DNA from 3 places in the Jeongeupia sp. USM3 genome. Region 3 is predicted to be linked to each of the others. Evidence: predicted binding sites of a transcription regulator. Region 3 holds the regulator's gene; each other region holds the start of a gene.
The links. Region 3 encodes NrdR, which represses ribonucleotide reductase genes. Its sites were predicted from a motif close to AAANACNATATATNGTNTTT; they were not measured.

Region 1 (10,412 bases), 1.7 Mb from region 3:
ACCATCACCGCATGGCCGGCGTTCTTCGCCGCCTGTTCGACGCCGGCACAGCCGGCGAGCACGATCAGGTCGGCCAGCGAGACCTTCTTGCCACCGGACTGGTTGAATGCCTGCTGGATGCCTTCGAGCGTCTTGAGCACCGCCGCCAGCTGCGCCGGCTGGTTGACGTCCCAGTCCTTCTGCGGCGCCAGCCGGATGCGGGCGCCGTTGGCACCGCCGCGCTTGTCCGAGCCGCGGAAGGTCGACGCCGATGCCCAGGCGGTCGACACGAGCTGCGGCACGGTCAGCCCCGACGCCAGCACCTTGGCCTTGAGTGCGGCAACGTCCGATTCGTCGACCAGCGGGTGGTCGACCGCCGGGATCGGGTCCTGCCAGATCAGCGCTTCGGCCGGCACTTCCGGGCCGAGGTAGCGCGCACGCGGCCCCATGTCGCGGTGGGTGAGCTTGAACCAGGCGCGGGCAAAGGCGTCGGCAAACTCGTCCGGGTGCTCCATGAAGCGGCGGGAGATCTTCTCGTAGGCCGGATCGAAGCGCAGCGACAGGTCGGTGGTCAGCATGGTCGGCACGCGTTTCTTGGCCGGGTCGAACGGGTCCGGAATCGTTGCGCCGGCGCCCTTGGCGGTCCACTGGTGCGCACCGGCCGGGCTCTTGGTCAGCTCCCATTCGTAGCCGAACAGGTTCCAGAAGAAGTTGTTGCTCCACTTGGTCGGCGTCGTGGTCCAGACGACTTCCAGACCGCTGCCGATCGCATCGGCGCCCTTGCCGCTGCCGAAGCTGCTGTGCCAGCCCAGCCCCTGCGCCTCGAGGCCGGCAGCTTCGGGCTCGGCGCCGACGTGCGACGCCGGGCCGGCGCCGTGGGTCTTGCCGAAGGTATGGCCGCCGGCGATCAGCGCGACGGTTTCCTCGTCGCCCATCGCCATCCGGCCGAAGCTTTCGCGGATGTCCCTCGCCGCGGCAACCGGGTCCGGATTGCCGTTCGGGCCTTCCGGGTTCACGTAGATCAGCCCCATCTGCACGGCGGCGAGCGGGTTTTCCAGATCACGGTCGCCGGAATAGCGCTTGTCGTCGAGCCAGGTCTTCTCGGCGCCCCAGTAGGTGCTCTCGTCCGGCTCCCACACGTCCGGACGCCCGCCGCCGAAGCCGAAGGTCTTGAAGCCCATCGACTCGAGCGCGACGTTGCCGGCGAGCACCATCAGGTCGGCCCACGAAATCTGCCTGCCGTACTTCTGCTTGACCGGCCACAGCAGCCGGCGCGCCTTGTCGAGGTTGACGTTGTCCGGCCAGCTGTTCAGCGGCGCGAAGCGCTGCATGCCGCTGCCGGCACCGCCGCGGCCGTCGCCGACGCGGTAGGTCCCGGCGGCGTGCCACGCCATCCGGACCATCAGCCCGCCGTAGTGGCCGTAGTCGGCCGGCCACCAGTCCTGCGAGTCGGTCATCAGCGCCACCAGATCCTGCTTCAGCGCCTGGTAGTCGAGCTGCCTGAAGGCTTCGGCGTAGTTGAACGCCGGGTCCATCGGGTCGGACAGCGACGAATTCTGGTGCAGGATGCCCAGGTTGAGCTGGTTGGGCCACCAGTCGCGGTTGGACGGGCCGGCGCTAACCAGCTTGGTCTGCGCGCCGTGCATGACCGGACACTTGCCTTGGGTGTTGACGCTGCTGTTCATCGTATTCCTCCAACGATTGCACTGACGGAAATGAACGCCGCCAGGTAAGGGCCCTGGCGTGGATGAGGCGCTCGCGGTTTGAACTGTCGGCCTGCCGGCGGTCGGGCGATGCGGATGGATGGCAGGTGCCGGGTCGAACAGGGCCGCCGGCATCGGCTGACGCCTGCGGACCGGCCGTAGCTGGGACTGGCAAGCCGCCGGTACGTTCAGTACCAGCCGCTGTAATGGGCCCAGATGTCGGCCCAGTCGATCAGTTGCTTCATCGTGCACTCCCAGCGGTGGCGTGGCTCTGATTATTGTCAAACGCAATTACATACTGAAATTAAATATTTATTCACTATGAATAGCCGTGGACTATCTCCTGTTTGTTAGCCGATCCCGCCGGCACGGACAAGCGCCGGCAGCAGGTATGATGGTTTGTCCCCCGCCCGATGCGCCTGCAATGATCCTGAGTACCGTTCTGTCCCGCGTGATGCCGGGCCTGCCCGAGCTGATGAACTACCCGCGCCGGCACTGGCGCGCCGACGTCCAGGCCGGGCTGTCGGTCGCCGCGGTCGCGCTGCCGGTCGGCGTCGCCTACGCACAGCTCGCCGGCTTCAGCCCCATCGTCGGGCTGTACAGCACCATCCTGCCGATGATCGTCTACGCGCTGATGGGCTCGTCGCGCCAGCTCGTCGTCGGCCCCGATGCCGCAACGTGCGCGATGATCGCCGCAACGCTGACGCCGCTGGCCGTCCCCGGCAGCGAGCAGTACATGGGGCTGGCAGTCAGCCTGACCCTGATGGCCGGGCTGTTCTGCATGCTCGCCAGCCGCTTCCGGCTCGGCTTTCTGGCCGACTTCCTCTCCAGACCCATCCTCGCCGGCCTGCTCAACGGCGTGGCGATCAACATCGTCATCGGCCAGCTCGGCAAGATTTCCGGGCTGACACTGGCCGGCAAGGACGTGATCGGCCAGCTGCTGTCGCTGCTCGAGCAGCTCGGCCGCGTCCACTGGCCGACGCTCGCGCTGTCGCTGGCGACGATTGCCGCCTACTTCGCCGTCAAGTACCGGGTGCCGCGCGGGCCGGCAGCGCTGGTGGCAATGGCCGGCGCAACGCTGGCATCGGGCCTGTTCACGCTGTCGCAGTACGGCATCGCCGTGGTCGGCCCGCTGCCGTCGGGGCTGCCGCGGCTGGTCTGGCCGTCGCTGCCGCACGAGGCACTCGGCACGCTGGTGCCAGCCGCCGCAGCGCTGGCGCTGATCTCGTTCAGCAGCGCCATGCTCACCGGCCGCAGCTTTGCCGCCAAGAACGGCTACGACATCGACGCCAACCGCGAATTCCTCGCACTCGGCGCCGCCGACGTCGCCTCGGCGCTGAGCCAGGGCTTCGCCATCAGCGGCGCCGATTCGCGCACCGCGGTCAACGACGCCGCGGGCGGCCAGACGCGGATGGTGTCGATCGTCGGCGCCGGCGCGCTGCTGCTGGTGCTGCTGGTGCTGACCAAGCCGCTCGCCGTGCTGCCGATCGCCGCGCTCGGCGCGATCCTGATCGCGTCGGCAATCGGACTGATGGACCTGCGCGGGCTGATCGCGCTGCGCCGCTACAGCCGCGCCGAGTTCAACATCGCGCTGGCGACGCTGCTCGGCGTCGTCATCATCGGCGTCATGCCGGGCATCCTGATGGCGGTGGGGCTGGCGCTGCTGCGCTTCCTCGCCCAGATCGCCCGGCCGAGCGACCAGCTGTTCGGCCGGATCGGCGGTCACGACGGCTTCTACGAGCTGGCCCACTACCCGGATGCAAAGCCGGTGCCCGGGCTGCTGATCTACCGCTTCGAATCGCCGCTGACCTTCTTCAACGCCGACTACTTCCGCCAGCGGCTGCAGGCGCTGGTGCACGAGCAGCAGCCGCGCTGGGTGGTGATCGACGCGGTGTCGATCGGCGACGTCGACCTGACCGGCGCGATGGCGGTGCGCGAGCTGCAGAAACAGCTGGCCGAGCGCGGCATCGTGCTGGCACTGGCGGGGCGGACGGCGCAGATGCTCGAATGGCTGCGCCAGCGCGGCATCGCGGTCGAGAGCACCGGCATACGCTTCTACCCGTCGCGGCATGCGGCGCTGGCGGCGTATTGTGCGGAGACGGGGTGCGGGGGGTAGCGACAAGCTGCTTGCAGAGCAAGGCTTGGCGTTTAGCGCCTTCGGCGCGGTGTGAAAGGCGTTGACTGCCGGTTCCGCCCGGCAGACGTGATACTTTCTTTTGCTTCGCCAAAAGAAAGTATCCAAAGAAAAGGCGACCCCACATCCGCGCCCCTTCGGGGTGCCCTGTGCTGCTCAGTCGCCACGGCGGGAATCGCAAACTCGCTGCGCTCAAACAGCGATCCCCGACAGCCCCGTGCCGACTTGCGCTGCTCGGCGCTACTGAGGGGATCGGGGCGGCATGCTGATCCCGTACCGTTTGGCTATCGCATGGTGGTTTGGTTCAAGGTAAAAGGCCGCTATTTTCGAGCTACGGCGCTTGGTCCGCGACACCTTGAAGACCTGATGAATCAGGTTAACAGCCAACCACCGCAATCAACTGGTTACGTCATTCCGTTCTTTGACCGGTTGCATACCGTGAGGACCCCCTCAGTAGCGCCGAGCAGCACAGCCGAATGCGGGGCCTTCGGGGATCGCTGTCTGAGCGCAGCGAGTTTGCGATTCCCGCCGCGTTCGGCGAGCAGCGCAGGGAACCCGCGAAGCGGGCGCGGATGCGGGGGCGCCTTTTCTTTGGATACTTTCTTTTGGCGAAGCAAAAGAAAGTATCACGTCCGCCGGGCGGAACCGGCAATCAACGCCTTTCACACCGCGCCGAAGGCGCTTAACCCTAGCAGTGCTAATCGTTCCGCACGCAAAACCGCGCAAACTTCCCTGCAATCTCCGCCACCGTCTCCGCCGCCGGATACCCCGCCGGCAAGGGGTTGCTCCCCAGCAGCGCCGATTCGACCCCCTGCGGCCGGTAGCGCTGCAAGGCGTAATCCCGTACCCCAAGTCCGGCCAGCGTGTCGGTCAGCGCCAGCAAGGCCGCGTCGTCGTGCAGCTGCGGGTGGATCGTCGTCCGGCACTCGTACGCGACGCCCGACTCGATCAGCTGCTGCAGCGACGTCCGCGCCGGGTCGCCACTGCGTGGGACGAGGGTCACCTGCAGATAATCGGCAAAGCCCGTCTTGACGTCGAAACCGACCCAATCAAGATAGGGCAGGCAGTGCGCCAGCCGTGCCGGGTAGGCGCCGCCGGTGTGCAGCGCGGCCTTGAAGCCCATCGCCTGCACGTCGCGCAGCATCGCCGGCAGGTGCTTCTCGGCGAGCGGCTCGCCGCCGCAGAACACCACCGCGTCGAGCAGGCCGCGACGTTGTTCGAGCCAGACGAGGATCTCGGCCCAGACCGGTACGCCGGGCACCTGCTTGCGCGCCTGCAGGTGCGGGTTGTGGCAGTAGTGGCAGCGCCACGGGCAGCCGGCGAGGAAGACCACGCAGGCCAGCTCGCCCGGATAGTCGCAGCTCGAAAACGGCACGAACCCGCCGATCTTCGGCGGGTTCGGCAGGTCGCGGCTGTGATGCGCGACCGTTGCGGCTTCAGCCACGGCCCGCTTCGTTGAAGCAGGCTCGGCCGGATCAATCACGCCCCGGTTCGTTGAAGCGCGCCGGGTTAGATCAATCACGGCCCGGCTCGTTGAAGAAGGTGCGCTCGGCAAACTCGCCCTGCTTGCCGGTATTGAAGCTGGTCACCGGGCGGTGATAGCCCATCACGCGGGTCCACACTTCGCAGCGGGTGCGTTCTTCGTCGCGCAGTTGCACGTCGGCGGTGGCGAGCTGGGTCTGGATCGAGAGGTCGGTCATGGTGTTCTCCTTTTTTGGTCAACGATGGCCAGCCATGCTGGCTGGCCGTTTTCATATGTAAACCACGCACAAGCCCAGCGAAGCGGTGCTGGCAAGGCGTACGAAGCGCAGACAGTACAAATCCGTACGGCAAGCGAGTACAACGCAGCCAGCAGGGCTTGGGGGTGGTTTACTTGCAGCAGGCCGCCTGCTTCTTGGCCAGCAGGTCGGCGTCGCACTTCGGGCAGAACTCGTGGTGCCCGGCGAGGTAGCCGTGGGTCGGGCAGACCGAGAACGTCGGCGTCACGGTCAGGTAGGGCAGGCGGAAGCTCGACAGCGATTTCTTCACCAGCGCCTTGCACGCCGCGGCGCTGGATACCGCCTCGTTCATGTACAGGTGCAGCACGGTGCCGCCGGTGTACTTGCGCTGCAGCTCGTCCTGGCGCGACAGCGCTTCGAACGGGTCGTCGGTGAAGCCGACCGGCAGCTGGCTCGAGTTGGTGTAGTACGGCTGCGCGGCGGTGCCGGCCTGGATGATGTCCGGATAGCGCTTCCTGTCCTCACGGGCGAAGCGGTAGGTCGTGCCTTCGGCCGGCGTCGCCTCGAGGTTGTACAGGTGGCCGGTTTCCTCCTGGAATTCGGTCATCCGCGCGCGGATGTGGTCGAGCAGCCTCAGCGCCATCGCGTGGCCACGCGGGTCGGTGATGTCGAACGCGTCGCCGCTGAAGTTGCGGATCATCTCGTTGATGCCGTTGACCCCCAGCGTGCTGAAGTGGTTGCGCAAGGTGCCGAGGTAGCGCTTGGTGTACGGATACAGGCCGTTGTCGATCAGCCGCTGAATCACCTTGCGCTTGAGTTCGAGCGAGGTCTTGCCGATCTCCATCAGCGCGTCGATGCGGGCGAACAGCCCGGCCTCGTCACCGCGGAATTCAAAGCCCAGCCGCGCGCAGTTGATCGTCACCACGCCGAGCGAGCCGGTCTGCTCGGCCGAACCGAACAGGCCGTTGCCGCGCTTCAGCAGCTCGCGCAGGTCGAGCTGCAGCCGGCAGCACATCGAGCGGACCATGTTCGGCTGCAGCTCGGAATTGAGGAAGTTCTGGAAGTACGGCAGGCCGTACTTGGCGGTCATCTCGAACAGCAGCTCGGTGTTCGGGTGATCCCAGTCGAAATCCGGCGTGATGTTGTACGTCGGGATCGGGAACGTGAACGCGCGGCCCTTGGCGTCGCCCTCCATCATCACTTCGATGTAGGCGCGGTTGATCATCTCCATCTCGGCCTGCAGGTCGCCGTAGGCGAACGGCATTTCCTTGCCGCCGATGTAGGGGATCTGTTCCCTCAGGTCGTCCGGGCACACCCAGTCGAAGGTCAGGTTGGTGAACGGCGTCTGCGTGCCCCAGCGGCTCGGCACGTTGAGGTTGTAGATCAGCTCCTGGATATGCTGTTTGACCTCCACATACGACAGGCCGTCGACGCGGACGAATGGCGCCATATAGGTATCGAACGACGAGAACGCCTGCGCGCCGGCCCACTCGTTCTGCAAGGTGCCGAGGAAGTTGACGATCTGGCCGACCGCGCTGCTCATGTGCTTGGGCGGCGTCGCCTCGACCTTGCCCGGTACGCCGTTCAGCCCTTCGGTCAGCAGCACGCGCAGCGACCAGCCGGCGCAGTAGCCGGCGAGCATGTCGAGGTCGTGGACGTGGATCGCGCCCGAGCGGTGCGCCTCGCCGACTTCGGGCGGGTAGACGTGGTTGAGCCAGTAGTTGGCGATCACCTTGCCGCTGGTGTTGAGGATCAGCCCGCCGAGGCTGTAGCCCTGGTTGGCATTGGCGTTGACGCGCCAGTCCGAGCGGTCGAGGTACTCGTTGATGCTGGCGCCGACGTCGACGACGGTGCGGGTGTCGGCACGCAGCCGCGAATGCGCCTCGCGGTAGGCGATGTAGGCGCGCGCGGTCTTCAGGTGGCCGGCGCCGAGCAGCGTTTCCTCGACCGCATCCTGGATCGCCTCGATCGACGGCGTCGTGTCGGCGGACAGATGATTGAGCACCGTCACCGCGAGCGCATGCGCCCAGTCGGTGTCGAACTCGCCGCTGGCGCGGCCGGCGGCGGCGATGGCGCGGCCGATCTTCTCGGCGTCGAAAGCGACGATGCGGCCATCGCGCTTGATCACGTACTGGGGAGTGGGAGTCATCGGGCTTATCAACTTTTTATCAACAATTTATCAACATATGGTGCATATGCTGCGAATGGACACAATATATTGTGTTCAACCCGATGCCGCCGCCCCAAGTCGGCAGCCCTTGACCCACATCAAGAACCACCCCGGCCCGGCTTGCCGATGACGCCGGGATGGCCGATACGGCCGCCGCTTCGGCGTATGCTCTGTGACTAATGCCGGACGCGCGCGGCGCGACCTCGCTAGAATGTAATCGGCCGTTCTGGACTACACGCTGGATACCCCATGGACACGCAAGTCATCCGCATTCACCGGCACGGCGATCCCGACGTGCTGCAGCTGGAAACGATCACGCTGGCCGCCCCCGGCGCCGGCGAAGTGCTGGTCCGCCAGACCGCGATCGGCGTCAATTTCATCGACACCTACCACCGCAGCGGCCTCTACCCGCTGCCGATGCCGAGCGGCCTCGGCCAGGAAGCCTGCGGCGTGGTCGAAGCCGTCGGCGACGGCGTGAAGGAATTCCGCAAGGGTGACCGCGTCGCCTATGCCGGCGGCGCACCGGGCGCGTATGCGCAGCACCGGATCGTCCCGGCCGCCCGGCTGGTGCCGGTGCCCGACACGATCAGCGACGACATCGCCGCCGGCACGCTGTTGCGCGGCATGACCGCGCAGTACCTGCTCAAGCGCACCTTTCCGGTCAAGGCCGGCATGACGGTGCTGATCCACGCCGCCGCCGGCGGTGTCGGCCAGATCGCCTGCCAGTGGGCGCGCGCGCTCGGCGCCACGGTGATCGGCACCGCCGGCGGCGTCGACAAATGCGCACGGGCGAGTCACTGGTGCGACCACGTGATCGACTACCGCGTCGACGACTTCGCCGCCCGCGTGCGCGAGATCACCGCCGGGGCCGGCGTGCCTGTCGTCTACGACGGCGTCGGCAAGGAAACCTTCGATGGCTCGCTCGACAGCCTCGCACCGCGCGGCATGCTGGTGTCGTTCGGCAATGCCTCGGGCGCGGTGCCGCCGTTCTCGCCCAACCTGCTGGCGCAGAAAGGCTCGCTGTTCCTGACCCGGCCGTCGCTGGGCCACTACACGGCAACGCGCGACGAGCTGCTCGATACCGCCGAGGACTATTTCACTGCAGTCGCGCGCGGCTTCGTCGCCGCCGAGATCGGCCAGCGTTTCGCGCTGTCTGAGGCGGCGCTGGCGCACCGCGAGCTCGAAGCGCGCCGCACCACCGGCTCGACGCTGCTGCTGCCCTGATGACCGTCCACCTCGTCTACCTGCACGGCTTCCTGTCCAGCCCCTTCTCGCTGAAGGCGCAGGACACCGCCGTGTGGATGGCCGAACAGCGCCTCGCCGATTACTTCCACTGCCCGCAGCTGCCGATGGACCCGCTGGCGGCGTGCGCGGCGCTCGAGGGCGCCATCGAGCGGCTGCACGGCGAACCGTTCTGCCTGATCGGCAGTTCGCTCGGCGGCTATTTCGCGACCTGGGCCGCCGAGGAGTACGGCAGCCGTGCGATCCTGATCAACCCGGCGGTCCGGCCGTACGCGCTGCTCAAGCACCATCTCGGCCCGCAGCGCAACTACCAGACCGGCGAATATCATGTGATCGACGCCTCGTTCGCACCGGCGCTGAAATCGCTCGAGCGCGAGGTCAGCGATCCGCGCCGCTACTGGCTGCTGGCGCAGACCGGCGACGAAGTCCTCGACTATCGTGAAGCGGTCGACAAATACGCCGGTTGCCGTCAAACCGTCATCGACGGCGGCGACCATGGCTTCCGGAACTACCCCGAATGGCTGCCCGCCATCTGGGACTTTGCACAAGGACAAGCATGACCACACCGCAATCGGGCATCCTGCCGCTCGCTTCCTCGCACGCCTATTTCGTCCTGCTGCGCCGCCGCCTCGGCCGGCGCATCGACGCCAGGAGCCGCGAATGCCTGGCGGGTCTGCCGGCGCGGCTGGCGGCACAGGGCTGCCTCGGCGTCGTCGCGATCGGCGCCGAAGCGTTCGGCGACGTGTTCGAAGGCCCGCGCCCGGCCGAACTGCGCGCGTTTCCGCGCATTCCCGGCGCCGTCCACGCCGCACCGGCCAGCGACGCCGACGTGCTGATCCACCTGCGCGGCGAACACCAGGACCGGCTGTTCGACCTCGCCGACGCCTGTGTCGACGCGCTGTCGGGCTGGCTCGAACCGGTCGAGAATGTCGCCGCCTTCCGCCGTCACGAGGGGCGCGACCTGACCGGCTTCGTCGACGGCACCGAAAACCCGGACGCCGACGAACGCCCCGCCGTCGCGCTGGTCGCCGACGGCGACTGGGCCGGCGGCAGCTATATCCATACGCAGCGCTACGTCCACCGGCTCGACTCGTGGCAGAAGCTGCCGGTGAAGCAGCAGGAAGCGGTGATGGGCCGCACCAAGGACGCCGACGAGGAGCTCGACGACGACGAAAAACCGGCGACCGCGCACATCAGCCGCGTGGTGATCGAGGAAGACGGCGAGGAGCTGGCGATCCTGCGCCACTCGCTGCCCTACGGCACGCCGGGCGGCGAGCGCGGGCTGTACTTCGCCAGCTACTGCCACACGCCGACGATCTTCGAGAAGATGCTCGCGCGGATGATCTCGCCGACCAGCGACGGCCGCGTCGACCACCTGCTCAACTACACCCGCGCCGTCAGCGGCGGCGCGTTCTTTGCGCCGAGTGTCGAGAGGCTGGTGGCACTGGGTTAAGAGGCTGGCGCTT
Region 2 (10,412 bases), 880 kb from region 3:
GCCGGCGGCGTCGGCGGCGATCCGGGTGTTGACGCAGATGTCGGCCACGGTCTTGAAGCTGAAGCCGGCGTAGCCGCTGATCGCGGTATTGGCCAACGTCAGCGGCAGCCAGGTGCCCGAGCCGTCGGCGTTGAACTTGGCGACATAGAGCGTGCCCTCGTCGAGATACTTGTCGCCGGCGGCGAGGCCACGGCCGGCGTCGGCCGGATCCCAGACCGCCTTCGACACATACTTGTAGATGTATTCGTTGCGCGAGTCGTCGCCCATGTAGAACACCACCGGCTTGCCGGCGGCCACCGGCGCATACACGGCGCACTCGTGCGCGAAGCGGCCGAGGTGGGTGCGCTTGCGCGGGGTCGAGCTGGCGCTGTACGGGTCGATTTCGACCACATAGCCGAAGGTGTTGGCCTCGTTGCGGAAGTCGGCGGCGGCGCTGGCGCCGCTGGCGGCGACGTTCCAGCGCTTGTAGACGTCGGCGGCGCCGGCGGTGTCCCACCGCTTGCCCGACGCGGCGCTCGGCACGCCGTAGCGGGTGAACGAGGCGAGCTCGGCGGCGCTGCGGTTGGCGCTGACGTCGCCGGTGCGCGAGAAATAGCCGGCCCAGTTTTCCTCGCAGGTCAGGAAGGTGCCCCACGGGGTGTCGCCGGTGGCGCAATTATTCACGGTGCCGCGGCCTTGGGTGCCCGCGGTCGAATAGGCGGTCTTCATGTAGTCGCTGCCGCGTGCCGGGCCGTTCAGCTCCATCGGCGTCTGCGCGGTGATCCGGCGGTTGTAGCTCGAGCCGCGGTTGAGCTGGAACTTGCCGGCCGTCTTCTGCACTTCGATCACCGCGACGCCGTGGGCGCGGATCTCCTTGTCGACCTCGGCCTGTGGGCGAATGCCGCCGGGGGCGGTGGCGCCGGCCACGTGCAGGAAGGCGTCGGTGATGTGCTCGTGGTTCATCGCGATCAGCCCGCGCTCGCTGCCGTTCGGGTCACGCGCGGTGCCGGCGGCGTTCAGGCCGAAGTAGTTCATGCCGTCGTGATGGTCGCCGGCGCGGAAATCGAAGCTCAGTGCGTCGTCGCTGCCGTCGTTCTTGTAGGCCGCGGTCGCGTTGTTGATCGGATCGCCGAGCGCGAACAGCACGGCGGCGCTGTAGCCGGCGGGAATGGTCAGCGCGTCGAGGACGTTCTTGGCGACCGGATTGAAGTTGAAACGGGCGGCCGGTGCCGGCGTCGGGGTGGGCGCCGGGGTCGGGGCGGGCGTCGGCGCGGCGCTGTCGCTGCTGCCTCCGCCGCCACAGGCGGTCAGCGCGCCACCGAGCGCGACGCCGCCGAACATCATCGCCGCCGCACCGCCGAGGCCGCCGCGCAGGATGCTGCGGCGGCTGATGCGCGCTTCGAGCACGCTGTCGAAGCTGGCGTTGCCGCTCTGGTTGTTGCCGATGTCGTCCGGGTCGGCGCTGGTGATCTGGGTGTTGTTCTGCTTGTTCATCGCTGGGCTCCCTGTGCTTGTCGTTGAGGCGATGGCGGCAAGCCTAGTGGGCGTCGATGACAGCGGCGTTAAGGGGCGGCCGGCAAAACCCTGCCGGCGGCCTTGTGCCCGCTGGCCGTACTTGCGCGTACCGCATGACCGGCGGGAACCCTCGCGGTGCGCCGCGTGCACCTTGCCGGCGCTGCCGTGCCGGGTTTTGCCGGCCGCTTGCCGGGCGCCCGGATCGGCGGCGAGGGCACGCATCCATCGGTGCTGGCCCTGTTTTTGCTTTCTGGGTACTTGTATTTTTCTTGCAACGCAGCCGTCATAACGCCGGTGCCGGCGGGATGGCGGCCCGGCGGGTGCCGGGGAAGCCGGCCGTCGTTTATCACAGGACGGCGCTGTTGCACTAGCCGATGCTCTTCCACTAGTATTTGTGTTAATCCAAGTTTGCAGACACAAGATATTGTGTTTCTTCACAAAGTGTTCACAGACTTGTGCACATCATAGAATCCCCCCTACCCAGAAGGAACAGAGCGCATGTACGCCCCGCTGGATAGCACCACTGGAAGCCGAATGACCGATACCCTCGATACCGCCGCGCAGCACGACAACAGCGCCTACGCCAGCTACAAGATCATCCGCCGCAACGGTGCCGTGGTGCCGTTCGAGCCGCTGAAGATCTCGGTGGCCGTGACCAAGGCCTTCATCGCCGTGCAGGGCAGCCAGGCCGCATCGTCGGCCTCGGTGCGCGAGCGCGTTGCCGGCCTGACCGACTCGGTCGTGCGCGCGCTGATGCGCCGCAAGCCCGAAGGCGGCGCGATCCATATCGAGGAAATCCAGGATCAGGTCGAGCTGGCGCTGATGCGTACCGGCGAGCACGACGTCGCGCGTGCCTACGTGATCTACCGAGAACAGCGCTCGCAGGAGCGCCACCACGCCAAGGTCGAGCATGAAGTCGAGCACCACGACAGCATCAACGTCGTCTTCGAGGACGGCAGCCGTCGTCCGCTTGACCTTGGCCGCCTCAAGGCGCTGATCGCGTCGGCATGCACCGGTTTCGACAGCGAGACCGACCAGGCCGCGATCCTGAACGAAGCGCTGAAGAACATCTATGACGGCGTGCCGGCCGAGGAAGTACGCAAGTCGGTGATCATGGCCGCGCGCCAGCTGATCGAGAAGGATCCGTCGTATTCGCAAGTCACCGCGCGCCTGCTGCTCGACAGCCTGCGCCGCGAAGTGCTCGGCGAGGAAACCAGCCACGAAGAGATGGTGAACGCCTACGCGCGTTACTTCCCCGATTTCATCAAGCGCGGCATCGACGCCGAGCTGCTCGACGAAAAGCTGGCCCAGTACGACCTGGCCCGCCTTGGCGCGGCGCTGAACCACGACCGCGACTACCAGTTCGGCTACCTCGGCCTGCAGACGCTGTACGACCGCTACTTCCTGCATATCGACGGCGAGCGCATCGAGCTGCCGCAGGCGTTCTACATGCGCGTGGCCATGGGGCTGGCGCTGAACGAAATCAACCGCGAAGAGCGTGCGATCGAGTTCTACAACGTGCTGTCGACCTTCGACTTCATGTCGTCGACGCCGACGCTGTTCAACTCGGGCACCCGCCGCTCGCAACTGTCGAGCTGCTACCTGACGACGATCGCCGACGACCTCGACGGCATCTACGAGGGCATCAAGGAAAACGCGCTGCTGTCGAAGTTTGCCGGCGGCCTCGGCAACGACTGGACCCCGGTCCGCTCGCTCGGTTCGCACATCAAGGGCACCAACGGCAAGTCGCAGGGCGTCGTGCCTTTCCTCAAGGTGGTGAACGACACCGCCGTCGCGGTCAACCAGGGCGGCAAGCGCAAGGGCGCGGTCTGCGCCTACCTGGAAACCTGGCATGCCGACATCGAGGAATTCCTCGAGCTGCGCAAGAACACCGGTGACGACCGCCGCCGCACCCACGACATGAACACCGCCAACTGGGTGCCGGACCTATTCATGCAGCGCGTGATCGAAGGCGCCGACTGGACGCTGTTCAGCCCGGCCGAAGCGCCGGACCTGCACGACAAGTACGGCAAGGACTTCGCCGAGGCATATGCCGGCTACGAAGCCAAGGCCGCGCGCGGCGAAATGCGCGTGGTCAAGAAGCTGCCGGCGCTGACCCTGTGGCGCAAGATGCTGACGATGCTGTTCGAAACGGGCCACCCGTGGATCACCTTCAAGGACCCGTGCAACATCCGCAGCCCGCAGCAGCACGTCGGCGTGGTCCACAGCTCGAACCTGTGCACCGAAATCACGCTGAACACCAACGACCACGAAATCGCCGTCTGCAACCTCGGCTCGGTCAACCTGGTGAACCACCTGAAGAACGTCGACGGCCGGATCGTGCTCGATCAGGACAAGATCGCCCGCACCGTGAAGACCGCGATGCGCATGCTCGACAACGTCATCGACATCAACTTCTACCCGGTGGCCAAGGCGCGCAATTCCAACCTCAAGCACCGTCCGGTCGGCATGGGCATCATGGGCTTCCAGGATGCACTGCTGGCGCAGCGGATTCCGTACGCGTCGAACGCCGCGGTCGAGTTCGCCGATGCGTCGATGGAAATGGTCTGCTACCACGCCTACTGGGCGTCGACCGAGCTGGCCGAAGAGCGCGGCACCTACCCGAGCTTCAAGGGCAGCCTGTGGGACCGCGGCATCCTGCCGCACGACTCGCTCAAGCTCCTGGCCGAAGAACGCGGCGGCTACCTCGAGGTCGACACCACCGAACGCCTGGACTGGAACGCGCTGCGCGAGCGCGTCGCCAAGGTCGGCATGCGCAACTCGAACTGCGTCGCCATCGCCCCGACCGCGACCATCGCCAACATCATCGGCGTGTCGGCGTCGATCGAGCCGACCTACCAGAACCTGTTCGTCAAATCGAACCTGTCGGGCGAGTTCACCGTGGTCAACGACTACCTGGTGCGCGACCTGAAGGCCCGCGGCCTGTGGGACGAAGTGATGATCTCGGACCTCAAGTACTTCGACGGTTCGGTGGCGCGCATCGACCGCATTCCGCAAGACCTGCGCGACATCTACGCGACCGCGTTCGAAATGGATCCGAAGTGGCTGGTCGAAGCCGCGTCGCGCCGCCAGAAGTGGATCGACCAGGCGCAGAGCCTGAACATCTACATGGCCGGCGCGTCGGGCAAGAAGCTGGACGAGCTGTACAAGCATGCGTGGATTCGTGGCCTCAAGACCACCTACTACCTGCGCACGCTGGCGGCATCGAACGCCGAGAAGTCGACCGGCCGTGGCGGCGAGCTGAACGCCGTGCCGGTGGACGGCGGCTACAGCGCCCCGGTGGCAGCGGCACCGGCGGTCGAAGCGGCGATGGAACCGGCGACCGACATGAAGTTCTGCTCGATCGATAATCCCGACTGCGAAGCGTGCCAGTAAGGCACGCGTAGCTGGCCGGGAAGCGGCGCAAGCCACACGGGCCGGTGGAGGCGCGCCGGGAGTGCCGAAGGCGCACTGCGAAGCCTGCCAATAAGCCCGGTTCCCTCCCTCCTTGCAGGGGGAGGGCTAGGGTGGGGGTAAGGTCGGCCATGTGCCAACCCCCATCCCGACCTTCCCCCTGAGAGGGGGAAGGGGCTGGTCATGGGGGCTGCACTTAGGATGGGTTAGCCCCATCGGGGCGTAACCCACCCTCATCGGCCCGGTTCGCGGGGCCCGATCCCTGAGCCGCCTGCCTGCAGGCGGTTCACGAATCGGTTTCAACAAGAAAGCCAACAAGGCCGCCGACGAGCAGGCCGGGGGAGAGAAGGGACATGAAGACGCTTCTGGCAGGCCTGGGTCTGGCCCTGGCACTGACGGGCTGCGCGCAGGTGCAGCAGGCATTCACCAGCAACGAGCCGAAAAAGCTCGAAGCGCCGGCCGGTCAGGCAACGGTGCTGCTGACGCTGACGTGGAACGCGGCCGAGCCCGATGATGCGCGCGTCTCGCTGGTGCTGCGCGGCCCGCATGGCGAGCAGGTGCTGACCGGCGAGGAGGGCGACGAGGTGCGCTCGCCGAACGGCCCGAACGTGCCCGGCAAGCGCTTCCTGCTGAACCTGACGCCGGGACGCTACCAGCTGATGCACGTGCAGGGCAGCTGGCATACCGAGGAAGGCGGCCGCGGGCGCACCCAGCCGGTGTGGCTGCCGCTGGGGCAGACGTTCAGCGTTGCCGCCGGCGAGGTCGTCTACGTCGGCAACGTCAATGTCGCGCTGGATTTCAACCCGGTGGCGTCGGTCAGCAATCAGGCCGGCCGCGATTTTTATGATCTGGTAATGAGTAAAACGGCAAACGAGCTGTCCAACATCCAGGTAAGGCTGCCGCAGGCCGGCAGCCTGCCGTACGGCAGTTGATGTGATCCCGCCCGAAGGCGGACTGGAGGACGCAATGCGTATCCATGGATGGTACAAACGGGCCGGCGCGCTCGGCCTGCTGATCCTGCTGGCCGGCTGCGCGTCGCTCAAGCCGCAGACGGATGCCGGCAAGCTCGTGCCGCCGCCGGGACAGGGTTATGCGGTGCTGGCGTTCACGCTGAACAGCCTGGAACCCGATAGCGGCGACGCCAATCTGGTGTTCAACGGCGGCGGCGTCAGCGGCAACCTGTACGCCAGCGAGAACACCGACTACATCCGCGCGCCGGGCAACGTGCCGGACGACAAGGGCCGGCTGACCTTCGCCGCGCTGCCGCCGGGCGATTACACGATCACCCACGTCTACGGCTACTGGGGCATGCCCGATACGCTGGGCCAGGCCGGCATGCGCAACGTGATCAGCCTGCCGCGGCAGGACCGCTTTACGGTCAGGGCCGGCGAAGTGGTGTATCTGGGGGACTTCCACCTGAACATGAACTTCAAGCCCGACGTCGTGCTGAGCAACCAGCAGGCGCGGGATTTCAACCACATGAAGGTCATGTGGGGCGTCAGCGATTTTTCCAACGTCCAGACCCGTCTGTTGAGCGGCGGCGTGGACGTCAAACAATAAACCCGGCGCGGCACCAGCCGCGCCATTGCAATCATTTGATCGAAAAGGATTAGCACTATGTTGAGCTTCGAAGACTCCGCCCCATCCACCACCACCCATGGCGCCGGCAGCGTGCACGCCGCTTCCGAAGGGCGGGTCAACGTCGTCGACAAGCGCGTCATCAACGGCACCACCGACGTCAACCAGCTCGTGCCGTTCAAGCACAAGTGGGCGTGGGAAAAGTATCTGGCCCAGTGCGCCAACCACTGGATGCCGCAGGAAGTGAACATGCAGCGCGACATCGAGCTGTGGAAAGACCCGAACGGCCTGACCGAAGACGAGCGCCGCCTGGTCAAGCGCAACCTCGGCTTCTTCGTCACCGCCGACTCGCTCGCCGCCAACAACATCGTCCTTGGCACCTACCGCCAGATCACCAGCCCGGAATGCCGCCAGTTCCTGCTGCGCCAGGCCTTCGACGAAGCGATCCACACCCACGCCTACCAGTACATCGTCGAATCGCTCGGCCTTGATGAAGGCGAAATCTTCAATGCCTATCACGAAGTCGATTCGATCCGTAACAAGGACGAATTCCTCATCCCGTTCATCGACGTACTGACCGACCCGGAATTCAAGAGCGGCACGCTGGAAACCGACCAGCAACTGCTGCGCTCGATCATCGTCTTCGCCTGCATCATGGAAGGGCTGTTCTTCTACGTCGGCTTCGTCCAGATCCTCGCGCTCGGCCGCCAGAACAAGATGACCGGCGCCGCCGAGCAGTACCAGTACATCCTGCGCGACGAGTCGATGCACTGCAATTTCGGCATCGACCTGATCAACACCATCAAGCTGGAAAACCCGCAACTCTGGACCGAACCGTTCAAGGCCGAGATCACCGAACTGTTCAAGAAAGCCGTCGAACTCGAATACGCCTACGCCGAAGACACCATGCCGCGCGGCGTACTGGGCCTGAATGCCAGCCAGTTCAAGGAATACCTGCGCTTCATCGCCAACCGCCGCATGCAGCAAATCGGCCTCGACCAGCTCTTCCCGGGCGTAACCAACCCGTTCCCGTGGATGAGCGAAATGATCGATTTGAAGAAAGAGAAGAATTTCTTTGAGACGCGGGTGACTGAGTATCAGACTGGTGGGGCGTTGAGCTGGGATTGATAAACAAAACCTCGCAATTGCGAGGTTTTGTTTATGTTTAAAATGCTAACGAGGGTGGAATGAATACACAATCGCAAATACGACAATATTTACGTGATTTTCTGAAGGTTGAGCGGATCCGACCTTCGGAAGTTCGTGGCTCCTCGCTTGTTGAAAATGCAGAGAGTGATAGAGGAAGGGTATTGTTTTCTGCCGCATTTCGGCGTCTTCAGCAAAAGGCGCAAGTTTTTTCACTTGAACCGAACGCTGCTGTACGTAGTCGACTCACTCATTCCCTTGAGGTCTCACAGATAGGTCGCTATATCTGCGATAGGATTATTGATAAATTGGGTTCTGATTGTTCAGATTCAGATCTTGATAGATCGTTGTCTATTTTTGTCGAAACGGCATGCTTAATGCACGATATAGGAAATCCTCCTTTTGGGCATTTTGGCGAGGCTGCTATACAAGATTGGTTTGAAAAAAATGGCGAGGCTTGTTTTGTAAGGGCAACGTCTTTGGGTAGTGATTTTTCGAAAAAATATCTTGATGATTTTATTGAGTTTGATGGAAACCCTCAGGGTCTTCGAATTATTTCTAAGCTGCAATGGAATAACGATGAATTTGGATTGAATCTTACGACCGTAACGATGCTTGCATGTCTGAAGTATTTACGTATGGCAGGTGAGATTAAAGATGATAAACTGAAGAAAAAGGCAGGGTATTTTCTCTCCGAAAAGGCTCTTGTTTGTGAACTTTGGAAGCGACATGCCATTCAAATAAACGCGCCTGTACGATTTCCTCTGACTTCCATAATGGAAGCTGCGGATGATATTGCCTATTGCATTAGCGACCTAGAGGATTCTATCGAAAAGGAGTTGGTTTCGCTGAATCATGCCGCTACATGGATAGGTGATGAATGGGCGAGTAGAACTAAATTAATTGGTCGTGATTCAATATTTTGCCAGCTTAATGAACTTGTTCAAAAGACGAAGACTGAATGGGCGCAGGATGTATTCGCACAGTCACAGTATACGTTCACGGATTTTAGAACAGGTACTACCCGGGTCATGGTGGAGTTTGCCGCTGAGGAGTTTCTCCGAGAGGCTGCCAATAGAGATGTTTCCAGCTTGCTGCCGATAGACTCACCAGCATGCATATTGCTGGAGATATTGAAAGATTATTGCAAGAAGTATGTGTATTGCAATGATGGCGTTCAGTTGGTTGAATATGCGGGTTATACCGCAATTTCTGGATTGCTAGATATATTCAAACCGATTTTGGAGGCTAGTAAAGATAGATTTGAATGTGCGTTGAGGTTTGAGAACAAGGATGGGCAAGGTAAGAAAATAGTTTTGGAAAAGAAACTATTAAAAATATTTCCAGAGAAACATAAGAAGGCATATCAGGCTGCTTTGGAAAAGGTTGGCGGTGATAGTGATGTAAATGCTTTGGAGTGGCATGCTAGAACTCATTTGGTTTTGGATTTTTTGTCTGGCATGACTGATGATTACGCTATTGAGTTGTATCGAAATTTGTCTGGAATTAAAGTGATATGAATTCTGTGCCTGCTGATCATCCTTATTGGATGGTTAGGGAGCTTGTTGTGCAAAGACTCGATGTTTGTGTATTGAGTTTTAGCTTTTATACGTACATCCCTAATTCTGTCTCTGATTTTCGTCGTACGATCTCGTTGAGCCGTGATGACTTATTAAATGAAGGGTTGGTCGCCAAGTTGATGGCATCAACTGGTCCTGATGAGGATTTTGCGATTCATTCCAGTGTGACATTAAGTGATGGGTCTTGCGTGCATATGCCTATGGTAGATATGGATACTAAGTCGCCTGCGCAGTTGGATAAGATTCGGAGCTACATAGGAGATTATTTGTTTCATAAGTTGGTTTGGTATAGAAGTGGTCGATCTTTTCATGGTTATGGTTGCTGTCTTATTGATGAAAAGGAATGGGTTGGGTTTATGGGGGATTGTTGTTGTGTAATCAGAAAAGCATGAGCCCCACGGTAGATCCGCGTTGGATTGGTCATCGTTTGGTTGCTGGATATGCGGCGTTACGTTGGACAAATAATTCAGACCAATACTTGATTTCCCCATCAAGGCTGACTAACTAACTGGCGTATTTGTGTTTGAGCACGTAGGTTAGGCTGAATGCAATGAAGACCAACATCCACCGGTGCAATGTTGGGCTTCGCGGGCGCTCAACCCAACCTACGGCGGATTTATGTTGGCGGTTTTGTTTTATGTGGCTTCGCCACGTGGTTTTGATGCGCGTTCCGCCGCGCCCACGTGTTCATTTCTTTTGCGTCGCCAAAAGAAACGAACCAAAGAAAAGGCGACCCCGCATCCGCGCCCCTTCGGGGTGCCCTCACTGCGGACAATCGGGGCGGCGGCTGCGCAACTCGCTTCGCTCAGACAGTGCTCGCCGAAACCCCGCCCCGCTTGTTCCTCGCTCGGCGCTGCTGAGGGGACTGGGCGGTGTGCCGTTGGCAGCGCTGTTTCGTGGCGTTTTTGAAAGTTTTAGCAAGTACCGTGATACGTCGTTAGTTTGACCGCGCCGGCAATCGGCGGATTGTCGCTGTGCTCCGAATCCGCTCTATGTTGCTCATACAGCAGGGTGGATTCGGCGAAGCCAATCCACCGTTATGCTTGCTCTGACCTTTGCATACCGCCCCCAATCCCGTTCAAGGCAGCCGAGGAGTGGAGCGAGACGAGTCGGCTTTATGACTTGGCTCGCGACCGACGCAGGGTAGCGCGGAGCGCCTGCCGCCTCGGGTCGCCTTTCTTTGGTTACTTTCTTTGGCGA
Region 3 (10,412 bases):
TCACCGCGCTGTGGATCACCAAGTTCGCACTGTTCGGCTAAGGAAGGGCGATGGAACCGCGCAACGAGGAATACATCAAGGCCCGCATCCGTACGGTGCCGGACTGGCCGCAGCCCGGCGTGCAGTTCCGCGACATCACGCCGCTACTACAGGATCCGAAAACCTTCCGCGTGCTCGTCGATACCTTCGTCCATCGCTATATGGACCAGAAGCTCGACGTCGTCGCCGGCGTCGATGCGCGGGGTTTCATCCTCGGTGCCGTGGTGGCGTACGAGCTCAACCTGGGTTTCGTGCCGATCCGCAAGAAGGGTAAGCTGCCGTTCACGACCGTTTCGGAGGAGTACGAGCTTGAATACGGCTCGGCAACGGTCGAGATCCATTGCGATGCCTGTCATGCCGGCGATCGCGTGCTGCTGATCGACGACCTTGTCGCCACCGGCGGCACGATGATCGCCGCCGCCAAGCTGCTCACGCGCATTGGCGCGACGGTGGTCGAGGCGGCAGCCATCGTCGACCTGCCCGAGCTCGGTGGCTCGAAGCTCGTCACCGGGCAGGGCATCCCGCTGTACACGATTTGTGATTTTGCCGGCCACTGAGGCCGCACCCGTAGATTCAGGAGTTTTACCGTGACCATGGAATTGCCCGAAGCGCTGACGATCATCGATAACGCCGACCTGCTGCACTCGGAGGCCGAAGTCCTGGCGGCGATCGACCGGATGGCCAGCCAGATGACCGCTGCGCTCAAGGATGCCAACCCGATCGTCTACACCGTGCTCAACGGCGGCCTGATCGTCGCCGGCAACCTGCTGCCGCGGCTGAAGTTTCCGCTCGAGATGTCCTATCTGCACGCGACGCGTTACCGCAACGACACCAGCGGCGGCGTGCTCGACTGGAAGGTCAAGCCGCACGACGACCTCAAGGGGCGGACCGTGGTGATCGTCGACGACATCCTCGACGAAGGTCATACACTGGCGGCCATCGTCGAGTACATCCGGGCGCAGGGCGTCAAGGACATCCACGTCGCGGTGCTGGTCGACAAGCTGCACAACCGCAAGGCCGCGGGCATCAAGGCCGACTTCGTCGGACTCAAGGTCGACGACCGCTTCCTGTTCGGCTGCGGCATGGACTACCAGGGCTACTGGCGCAACACGCTGGCGATCTACGCGGTCAAGGGCCTGTAGCGAACACTCGGCGGAGGGCGGATGGCTGATTCCCAACAGGTTCGTCACTTCCGCCAGATCCTGATCTGGCCGCTGCAGCTGATGCCGCTCGACGAGAGCGGCGTGCTCGGCCAGCAGTGGCGGCTGATGGCCGCCGCGGCCGATTCGCCGTGGCAGTTGCGCGCCAGCGAGTTCGAACCCGGGGCGTTCCAGGAGCGCCATTACCGCGAGTTCATCACCTTCCTGCCCTATGTGCAGCGCTTCCTGTATGGCGAAGGCGAGACCGAAGCCAACGACGTCGCCAGTTACGGCAAGTCGCCGCTGCACGTCTTTCGCCGCCACGACGTCAAGTCGGCCCGGCTGACGTTCCGTGATGGCGCCGAGATCGACCTCGCGATCGCGCACATCGACCTGTATTTCTTCTTCGACATCGACGTCGTCATCCTCGCATTCGAGGTGATGGGCGACGACCTGCCGTTGCCGCGCGTGCAGGACATCCTGTTCCGTTTCGGCCGCTCCTTCCCGGCGCAGTGGGACGAGGACGGCGGGCCGGCAAGCTGCCTTGCCCGCGTGGCGTGGCGCGATGCCGGCGGGCGGGTGCTCGCGACATCCGACTACGACGACCGCGATGCCTATCTCGACCATCTCGCCAGCTACCGTTCGCCGCGGCTTGCGCGCCATTGGGCCTGGCTGCTCGAACCGATGGTGCCGCACCATTCGGATGTGGCAGGGGGTGTGCGTTACCGCCAGCTCGAGTATCACCGGATGCCGCTGATGGCCTACCTGGCGCTCGACGAGCCGTTTTCGCTGTCCGAGGCCGATTTCTACCGGATCGGCATGGTGACCCGGCCGGATGACGACGAGGCCCTGCCCGGGCGGCTGGTCAGGGATTTCATCGAACAGAACTGCTACGACCGCTACTGGTCGCCCGAACAGGGTGTGCCGAGCGCGTCGACGCGGATGATGTGCAATGGCCAGGCGCTCGTCGTCGTCGGTGACCGGCGCCACCGGTTCTTCTGCGACGCGCAGACCGGCGTGCTCGGCCAGTTCCGCCATCAGCAGTTCCTGCTGGCGCTGATCGCGCACTTCCACAAGGCGGCGCTGCTGACGTTTTCGGACCGGATGGCCGTGGCGCTGGCGCGGCTCAATGTCGCCGACGTGCATTCGGTGCGGCTGTTCAAGCGCGACATCCGTATCCAGCTTGAGGTCTTCCTGCGCTTCACCCAGCGCTACTGGTTCAGCGAAATTTCGAACCAGGCGGTGACCGCGCGGCTGTTCGAGATGCTGCGCCGGCATCTCGGCACCGCCGAGCTGTATCGCGAGGTGCAGGACTCGGTGCGGAGCATGAGCCAGTACCTCGAGAGTGACGATCTGCGCCGTCAGGCCGATACGATCGTCAAGCTGACCGTGGTGACGATACTCAGCCTGGTCGGCACGACGGTGACCGGATTTCTCGGCATGAACGTGTTCGACCTCGCCGACGCAAGCCCGCTGGCCAAGGTCGGCTATTTCGCGATCGTGCTGGCCCCGACGCTGATGCTGACGCTGTACACGCTGATGAAGGCGCGCCCGTTGGCCGAGTTCCTCGAGCGGATGGCCGACCAGCGCGCCGGCTGGCGAGGACGGCTGGCGGCCTTCATCCACATCTGGCGGCGCCGGCGGGGCTGAACCGGCCATGAATGGCGCTCATCCTGTGGCGCATCAGGATTGCGGCAAAGAGCGCTGCGGCTCGTGGTAGAATCCGGGCCATTCCCCATCTCAATCGACACGGAAAGCGAACTCATGTTCTCCAAGTCTGTCACCCTCTCGCAATACGATCCCGACCTCGCCGCCGCCCTGCAGGGTGAAGTGGTCCGCCAGCACGAGCACATCGAGCTGATCGCGTCGGAAAACTACACCAGCCCGGCCGTGATGGAAGCGCAGGGTTCGCAACTGACCAACAAGTACGCCGAAGGCTATCCGGGCAAGCGTTTCTACGGTGGCTGTGAATACGTCGACGTGATCGAGCAACTGGCCATTGACCGCGTCAAGGCGCTGTTCGGCGCCGAGTACGCCAACGTGCAGCCGCATTCGGGCTCGCAGGCCAACCAGGCGGTGTACTTCTCGATCCTGAAGCCGGGCGACACGGTGATGGGCATGAACCTTGGTCACGGTGGCCACCTGACCCACGGTTCGCCGGCCAACCTGTCGGGCAAGCTGTTCAACATCGTTGCCTACGGCCTGAACGAAAACGAAGAGATCGACTACGACGACATGGAACGTGTCGCGCTCGAGACCAAACCCAAGCTGCTGATCGGCGGCGCCTCGGCCTACGCGCTGCGCTTCGACTGGGCGCGCATGCGCGAGATCGCCGACAAGGTCGGTGCCTACTTCATGGTCGACATGGCGCACTACGCCGGCCTGATCGCTGCCGGTGTCTATCCGAACCCGGTGCCGCACGCCCACTTCGTCACCTCGACCACGCACAAGACGCTGCGCGGCCCGCGCGGCGGCATCATCCTTGCCAAGGCCGAGTTCGAGAAATCGATCAACTCCAACGTGTTCCCGACGCTGCAGGGTGGCCCGCTGATGCACGTGATCGCCGGCAAGGCCGTCGCGTTCAAGGAAGCGGCGACGCCGGAATTCAAGGAATACCAGGCACAGGTGATCAAGAACGCGCAAACGATGGCCGCCACGCTGGCCGAGCGCGGCCTGCGCATCATTTCGGGCCGTACCGAGTCGCACGTGTTCCTCGTCGACCTGCGTCCGAAGAACCTGACCGGCAAGGCTGCCGACGCGGCGCTGGGCAAGGCGCATATCACCGTCAACAAGAACGCGATCCCGAATGATCCGGAAAGCCCGTTCGTGACTTCGGGCATCCGCATCGGCGCACCGGCGATCACGACTCGCGGTTTCAAGGAGGCCGAGGCCGTCCAGGTCGCGCACCTGATCGCCGACGTGCTCGACAATCCGGCCGACGAAGCCAACCTTGCGACCGTGGCCGAGAAGGTCAAGGCGCTGACCGCGAAGTTCCCGGTCTACGTCGCCTGATCCTGCCCAGCGCATGAAAAGGGTGGTGCCGAGAGGCGCCACCCTTTGCCATTTTCACGCGCCCGTTCTTTATTGATCTTTGCTCCTATCCGGCCACGAGGGCCTGTCGATGAAATGTCCGTTCTGCGGTTCCCCCGATACCCAGGTGGTCGACTCGCGTGTTTCCGACGAGGGCGATGCGGTCCGCCGTCGCCGCCGCTGCAACGTCTGCGACAAACGCTTCACCACCTACGAAACCGCCGACGTGCGCATGCCGCAGGTCGTCAAGCAGAACGGCCAGCGCACCGAGTTCGACCGCGACAAGATCCGCATCAGCTTCCAGCGCGCGCTGCACAAGCGCCCGGTGTCGACGCAGCTGATGGACGAGGCGATCGCGCGCATCATCCAGAAGGTGCTCAGCATCGGCGACCGTGAAATCCTGTCGCGCCAGATCGGCGAGATGGTGATGACCGAACTCGCCAAGCTCGACAAGGTCGCCTACATCCGCTTTGCCTCGGTCTACCGCTCGTTCTCCGATGTCGACGATTTCCGCGATGCGATCCGCGAAGTGACCAGGAAGGACTAGGCATGCCGCGTACCGCCTGGATCATCCGCCATCTGGCATTCGAAGACCTCGGCACGCTCGCCGGAACGCTCGAGTCGCGTGGCTATGCGCTGCGCTATCTCGAAGCCGGTGTCGATTCGCCCGATGCGCTGGCCGACGCCGGTGTCGACGACCTGCTCGTCGTCCTTGGCGGGCCGATCGGCGTCTACCAGACCGACCGCTATCCATGGTTGCTGCTCGAAACCGTCGCCATCGCGGGCTGGCTCGACAGCGGCCGCGCCGCGCTGGGCATCTGCCTTGGCGCGCAACTGATTGCTGCAGCGCTCGGTGCGCGCGTCTATCCGGGGCACGACAAGGAAATCGGCTGGTCGCGGCTGACGCTGACCGACGCTGGCGCAGCATCGCCGGTTCGGCATCTCGACGGTGCGCTGACGTCCATGCTGCACTGGCACGGCGACACCTTCGACCTGCCGGTCGGCGCCGACCTGCTGGCGTCGAGCGCTGCGTATCCGCACCAGATCTACCGCGTCGGCCCGCGGGTGCTGGCGTTCCAGTGCCACCCCGAAATCGACACAGCCCGTTTCGAGCAATGGCTGATCGGCCACGGCGACGAACTCGATGCCGCCGGTATCGGTTTCGGCGTGCTGCGCGCGCAGACCGCGGCCGAAGGCGGGCGTTTGCGTACACAGGCTGCGCTGTGCATCGGCGAATGGCTGGATTCGCTGTGAATACGCTCGCCGTGCAGGACCGCATCCACATGCAGCGGGCGCTGCGGCTTGCTGCCTTGGGGCTGTATACGACCACGCCGAACCCGCGGGTCGGTTGCGTGATCGTCCGTGACGGCGAAGTCGTCGGCGAAGGCTGGCACATCCGTGCCGGCGAGCCGCATGCCGAGGTTCATGCGCTGCGCATGGCCGGCGGCGCGGCGCGTGGTGCGACGGCCTACGTGACGCTCGAACCGTGCAGCCATCACGGCCGGACACCGCCGTGTGCCGATGCGCTGGTGTCCGCCGGCGTCGCCCGCGTCGTCGCCGCAATGACCGACCCGAATCCGCAGGTCGCCGGCCGCGGCCTTGCCGGACTGGCGGCGGCGGGTATCGACACCGCTTCCGGCATCCTCGAGGCCGAGGCACGCGAGCTGAACGTCGGCTTCATCAGCCGGATGTTGCGCGGCCGCCCATGGACACGGATCAAACTTGCCGCAAGTCTGGATGGCCGGATCGCGCTGGACGACGGACAATCGAAATGGATCACCGGTGCCGCCGCGCGCGCCGATGTGCAGCGCTGGCGTGCGCGCTCGTGCGCGATGCTGACCAGTGTCGAGACGGTACTGGCCGACGATGCGCGGCTGACGGTGCGCGATTTTGCCGTCGAGCGCCAGCCGCTGCGCGTCGTCGTCGACAGCCGCCTGCGCACGCCGGCCGATGCGGCGCTGCTGCAGACGAAGGGCGTGCTGATCGCCGCCGCCGTCGATGGCCCGCAGCGTGCAGCGCTCGAAGCCGCCGGTGCCGAGGTGCTGCTGCTGCCGGGCGGTGATGGTCGCGTCGATCTGGCCGCCTTGCTTGCGCAGCTGGGAAGCCGGGGCATCAGCGAACTGACCGTCGAGGCCGGCGGCGTGCTGGCCGGCAGCCTGCTGCAGGCGGGGCTCGCCGACGAGCTGTTGCTGTATCAGGCGCCGGTGCTGGTCGGCCGGGGCAGGGCGATGCTGGACTTCAGTCTGGCCAGCCTGGCAGAGCGCTACGCGCCGCGGGTGATCGAGCGCCGCAGCGTCGGCGACGACCTGCGCTGGACCTTGCGTTTTACCGATCCGGCCCAAGCTTTCAGGGCCTGAGTCATGAGGAGCATGCGATGAGCGAACAAGCACCGGTCTGCCCGGACTGCGGCAAGCCACTGGAAGTCCTCAAGGCCTGTGGCGCCACCAGTTATTTCTGCAACCACTGCAACGAACTCAAGTCGTCGCAGCGTGTGAGTGAAGCGAACGCCAGCCGCAATGCGGCGGCCGACAAGGAGCAAGGCTGAATGTTTACCGGAATTGTCCAGGCTATCGGCAAGATCGAGCGGGTCGAACCGTTCGCCGGCGGCGTCAGGCTGACCGTCCGTGCACCCGGGCTCGACATGAGCGACGTCGTGCTCGGCGACAGCATTTCGCACAACGGTGCATGCATGACCGTGATCGAGCAGATCGACCCGCAGCGTTACCGGATCGACGTCTCGGACGAGTCGCTGCGCTGTACCGTCGGCCTCGACGCCGAAGGCGGCTGCGTCAATCTGGAAAAGGCGATGCGTCTGGGCGACATGGTCGGCGGCCATCTGGTCTCGGGGCATGTCGACGGTGTCGGCGAAGTGCTGTCGTTCGATCCGGTTGGCGACAACCGCGAGCTCGTCGTCCGCGCGCCGAAGGCCATGGCCAGGTATCTGGCCGCCAAGGGCTCGGTCGTCGTCAACGGCGTGTCGCTGACGACCAATTCGGTCCGCGATGTCGAGGACGGTTGCGTGTTCTCGATCAACCTGATTCCGCATACGCTCTCGGTGACGACGCTCGGCCAGCTGGCCGCCGGCGCAAAGGTCAATCTGGAAATCGACCTGATCGCCCGTTACGTCGAGCGCATGCTCGGTACGGAGCACCGCTGATGGTCACGATTTCTTCGGTGCAGGACATCATTGCCGACATCCGCGCCGGCAAGATGGTCATCCTCGTCGACGAGGAAGACCGGGAGAATGAAGGCGACCTGGTGATGGCCGCCGAGTTCGTCACCCCGGAAGCGATCAATTTCATGGCCAAGTTCGGCCGCGGGCTGATCTGCCTGACGCTGTCGGCCGAGCGTGGCCGGCAGCTGAATCTGCCGCTGATGGTCAGCCAGAACGGCTCGGGTCACGGCACCAATTTCACCGTGTCGATCGAAGCCGCCGAAGGCGTGACGACCGGCATCTCGGCGTACGACCGCGCGCTGACGATCAAAAAGGCCGTGGCCTTCGACGCCAGGCCGGACGATCTGGTATCGCCGGGCCACGTGTTTCCGTTGCTGGCGCAGCCGGGCGGCGTACTGGTCCGCGCCGGCCACACCGAAGCGGGCTGTGATCTGTCGCAGCTCGCCGGCCTGCAGCCGGCGTCGGTGATCTGCGAGGTCATGAACGACGACGGCACGATGGCGCGGCTGCCGCAACTGCTCGAGTTTGCGGCCGAGCACGACCTCAAGGTCGGCACGATCGCCGATCTGATCCATTACCGCAGCCAGACCGAATCGCTGATCGAGATCGCCGGCCGCCGCAGGGTCGAAACCGCCGCCGGCGCGTTCGAGCTGGTCGTGTTCCGCGACACGCTGTCGACGGCGACGCATCTGGCGCTGGTCAAGGGGCAACCGCAGCCGGGCAGCGAAACGCTGGTGCGCGTACACGAGCCGCTGTCGGTCGTCGACTGGATCGACCTGGGCGGCAGCAACCATTCGTGGGACGTCCGCGCTTCGCTCGACGCGATCAACCGCGCGGGCTGCGGCGTGATGGTGCTGCTGCACCGGACCGAAAGCGGCGAAGACCTGCTGGCGCGCGCCTTGCCCGAACTCGGCCTGAACAAGGTCCGCCGCTGGGACCTGCGCACCTACGGTATCGGCGCGCAGATGCTGCGCGCGCTTGGCGTCGGCAAGATGCGTCTCCTGAGCCCCGAACGCAAGATGCCGAGCATGGCCGGCTTCGGCCTCGAAGTCACCGGCTTCGAAACCCCCTGAACCGTACGACCCACTGGATTGCCACCATGAGTTTTGTTCCGAATCGTGACCAGACGCTGCCGCCGCTTGACGGCAAGGGGCTGCATGTCGGCATCGTGACCTGCCGCTTCAACGAAGGGATCACCGTTGCGCTGCGCAACGCCTGCGTCGGCGAGCTGCTGCGTCTCGGCGTCGCCGAGAACGCCATCGACGAATACGCAGTGCCGGGCGCGCTCGAGGCGCCGCTGGCGCTGCAGCTGCTGGCCAGAACCGGGCGCTACGATGCGCTGGTCACGCTCGGCTGCATCATCCGTGGCGACACTTATCACTTCGAGCTCGTCGCCAACGAGTCCGGCGCCGGGGTGACCCGGGTCGGCCTCGATGCGTCGATCCCGATTGCCAACGCCATCCTCACCGTCGAGAACGATGAGCAGGCCGAGGCCCGCAAGACCGACAAGGGCGTCGATGCCGCCCGCGTCGCCGTAGAAATGGCCCAACTTCAGAAAGCGTTAAAAGCATGAGCGAACACGAACAGCAAGCAAACACCCCGCCGGCCAAGCCGAAATCGGCCCGCCGCCGCGCCCGCGAATTCGCGGTCCAGGGGTTGTACCAGTGGAACCTGACCGGCGACACCGTCAACAATATCGAGAAGTTCCTGCGCGAAAGCAGCCCGCAGTTCGCCAAGGCCGACGAGGCGCTGTTCCGCGCGGTGATGTACGGCGCGATCAAGGAATCGGCCGATCTGATCAGGCTGATCACGCCGCACGTCGATCGTCCGCTCGAGGAAGTCAGCCCGGTCGAGGCTGCCGTGCTGCTCGCCGGCGCGTTCGAGATCGTCCACATGCCCGAGACACCGTACCCGGTGATCATCAACGAGGCGATCGAGCTGGCCAAGACCTTCGGCGGCAGCGATGGCCACCGCTTCGTCAACGGCGTGCTCGACAAGCTCGCGGCCGCCGTGCGTGCCGACGAGGTCGAGGCGATCCGCGCAAAGCGGCGCGGCTGAGCGAACGCCGGGTGAACGAGTTCGATCTGATCGGCCGCTACTTTGCGCGTCCGGCGCGCCGGGCGCTGCTCGGCGTCGGCGACGATTGTGCGCTGCTGGCGCCACCGCCGGCCGGCGAGGTGCTGGCGGTGTCGGTCGACATGCTGGTCGAGGGGCGGCATTTCTTCGCCGGTGTCGACCCGCATACGCTCGGTCACAAGGCACTGGCGGTCAATCTGTCCGATCTGGCCGCGATGGGCGCGAAGCCGTCGTGGTTCACGCTGGCGCTGGCCTTGCCGCGCGCCGACGAGGGCTGGCTGGCTGCGTTTGCCGACGGCCTGTTCGCGCTGGCCGATGCCTCGGGCATCGAACTCGTCGGCGGCGACACGACACGCGGGCCGCTGACGATCTCGATCCAGGTTGCCGGCCATGTGCCGGCGGGCGGAGCGCTGTGTCGCGACGGCGCCAAGGCCGGTGATGACGTCTGGGTTTCCGGCCGTCTCGGCGCCGCAGCGATGGCGGTACGGCATCGTGCCGGCGAGCTTGCACTGCCGGTCGAGGTGCTCGCCCGCTGTGCCGAACGGCTGGACCGGCCTGCGCCGCGCTTGGCGCTGGGCGAGCGGCTGCGTTCGCACGCCAGTGCCGCGCTCGATGTTTCCGACGGACTCGTCGGTGACTTGGCGCATATCTGCGAGCAGTCCCGGCTTGCCGCCGAGATCGACTGGACCTGCGTTCCGGTCGATCCTGCGCTGCAGGACATGCCCGAGCCCCTGCGCCAGCGTGCTGCGCTGGCTGGCGGCGACGACTACGAACTGTGCTTTACCGCCGCACCGGCCGAGCGCGACGCGATCGCCGCAATCTCGGCCGAGCTGGCCTTGCCGCTGACCCGGATCGGTGCAATGCGCGCCGGCACCGGCGTCACCGTGAGGGACGCATCAGGCCGGCTGCTCGATCTCGGCCGCGGCGGCTTCGATCATTTCTCATCACCATGA

Region 1: a site for NrdR is predicted at 7,741-7,760, ahead of BJP62_RS10565 (ribonucleoside triphosphate reductase). Genes of this name have one in related genera too.
Region 2: a site for NrdR is predicted at 1,907-1,926, ahead of BJP62_RS04755 (ribonucleoside-diphosphate reductase subunit alpha). Genes of this name have one in related genera too.

The regions. Positions count from the first base shown of each region.
Region 1 covers NZ_CP017668.1:2,230,751-2,241,162, forward strand. Annotated here, with positions in the region: gene katG (catalase/peroxidase HPI) at 1-1,664, opposite strand, end outside; gene BJP62_RS10550 (SulP family inorganic anion transporter) at 2,107-3,798, shown strand; gene BJP62_RS10555 (anaerobic ribonucleoside-triphosphate reductase activating protein) at 4,514-5,260, opposite strand; gene nrdD (anaerobic ribonucleoside-triphosphate reductase) at 5,331-5,516, opposite strand; gene BJP62_RS10565 (ribonucleoside triphosphate reductase) at 5,686-7,683, opposite strand; gene BJP62_RS10570 (quinone oxidoreductase) at 7,954-8,928, shown strand; gene BJP62_RS10575 (YqiA/YcfP family alpha/beta fold hydrolase) at 8,928-9,506, shown strand; gene BJP62_RS10580 (Dyp-type peroxidase) at 9,503-10,399, shown strand.
Region 2 covers NZ_CP017668.1:1,037,565-1,047,976, reverse strand. Annotated here, with positions in the region: gene BJP62_RS04760 (PhoX family phosphatase) at 1-1,473, opposite strand, end outside; gene BJP62_RS04755 (ribonucleoside-diphosphate reductase subunit alpha) at 2,029-4,890, shown strand; gene BJP62_RS04750 (hypothetical protein) at 5,262-5,840, shown strand; gene BJP62_RS04745 (hypothetical protein) at 5,875-6,468, shown strand; gene BJP62_RS04740 (ribonucleotide-diphosphate reductase subunit beta) at 6,526-7,614, shown strand; gene dgt (dGTPase) at 7,674-9,152, shown strand; gene BJP62_RS18305 (hypothetical protein) at 9,149-9,604, shown strand.
Region 3 covers NZ_CP017668.1:158,514-168,925, forward strand. Annotated here, with positions in the region: gene BJP62_RS00755 (NCS2 family permease) at 1-41, shown strand, start outside; gene BJP62_RS00760 (adenine phosphoribosyltransferase) at 51-596, shown strand; gene BJP62_RS00765 (hypoxanthine-guanine phosphoribosyltransferase) at 633-1,181, shown strand; gene BJP62_RS00770 (CorA family divalent cation transporter) at 1,203-2,828, shown strand; gene glyA (serine hydroxymethyltransferase) at 2,943-4,190, shown strand; gene nrdR (transcriptional regulator NrdR) at 4,300-4,755, shown strand; gene BJP62_RS00785 (glutamine amidotransferase) at 4,758-5,462, shown strand; gene ribD (bifunctional diaminohydroxyphosphoribosylaminopyrimidine deaminase/5-amino-6-(5-phosphoribosylamino)uracil reductase RibD) at 5,444-6,565, shown strand; gene BJP62_RS00795 (zinc-ribbon domain-containing protein) at 6,583-6,753, shown strand; gene BJP62_RS00800 (riboflavin synthase) at 6,754-7,365, shown strand; gene ribBA (bifunctional 3,4-dihydroxy-2-butanone-4-phosphate synthase/GTP cyclohydrolase II) at 7,365-8,456, shown strand; gene ribH (6,7-dimethyl-8-ribityllumazine synthase) at 8,483-8,956, shown strand; gene nusB (transcription antitermination factor NusB) at 8,953-9,441, shown strand; gene thiL (thiamine-phosphate kinase) at 9,453-10,412, shown strand; gene BJP62_RS00825 (phosphatidylglycerophosphatase A) at 10,409-10,412, shown strand, end outside.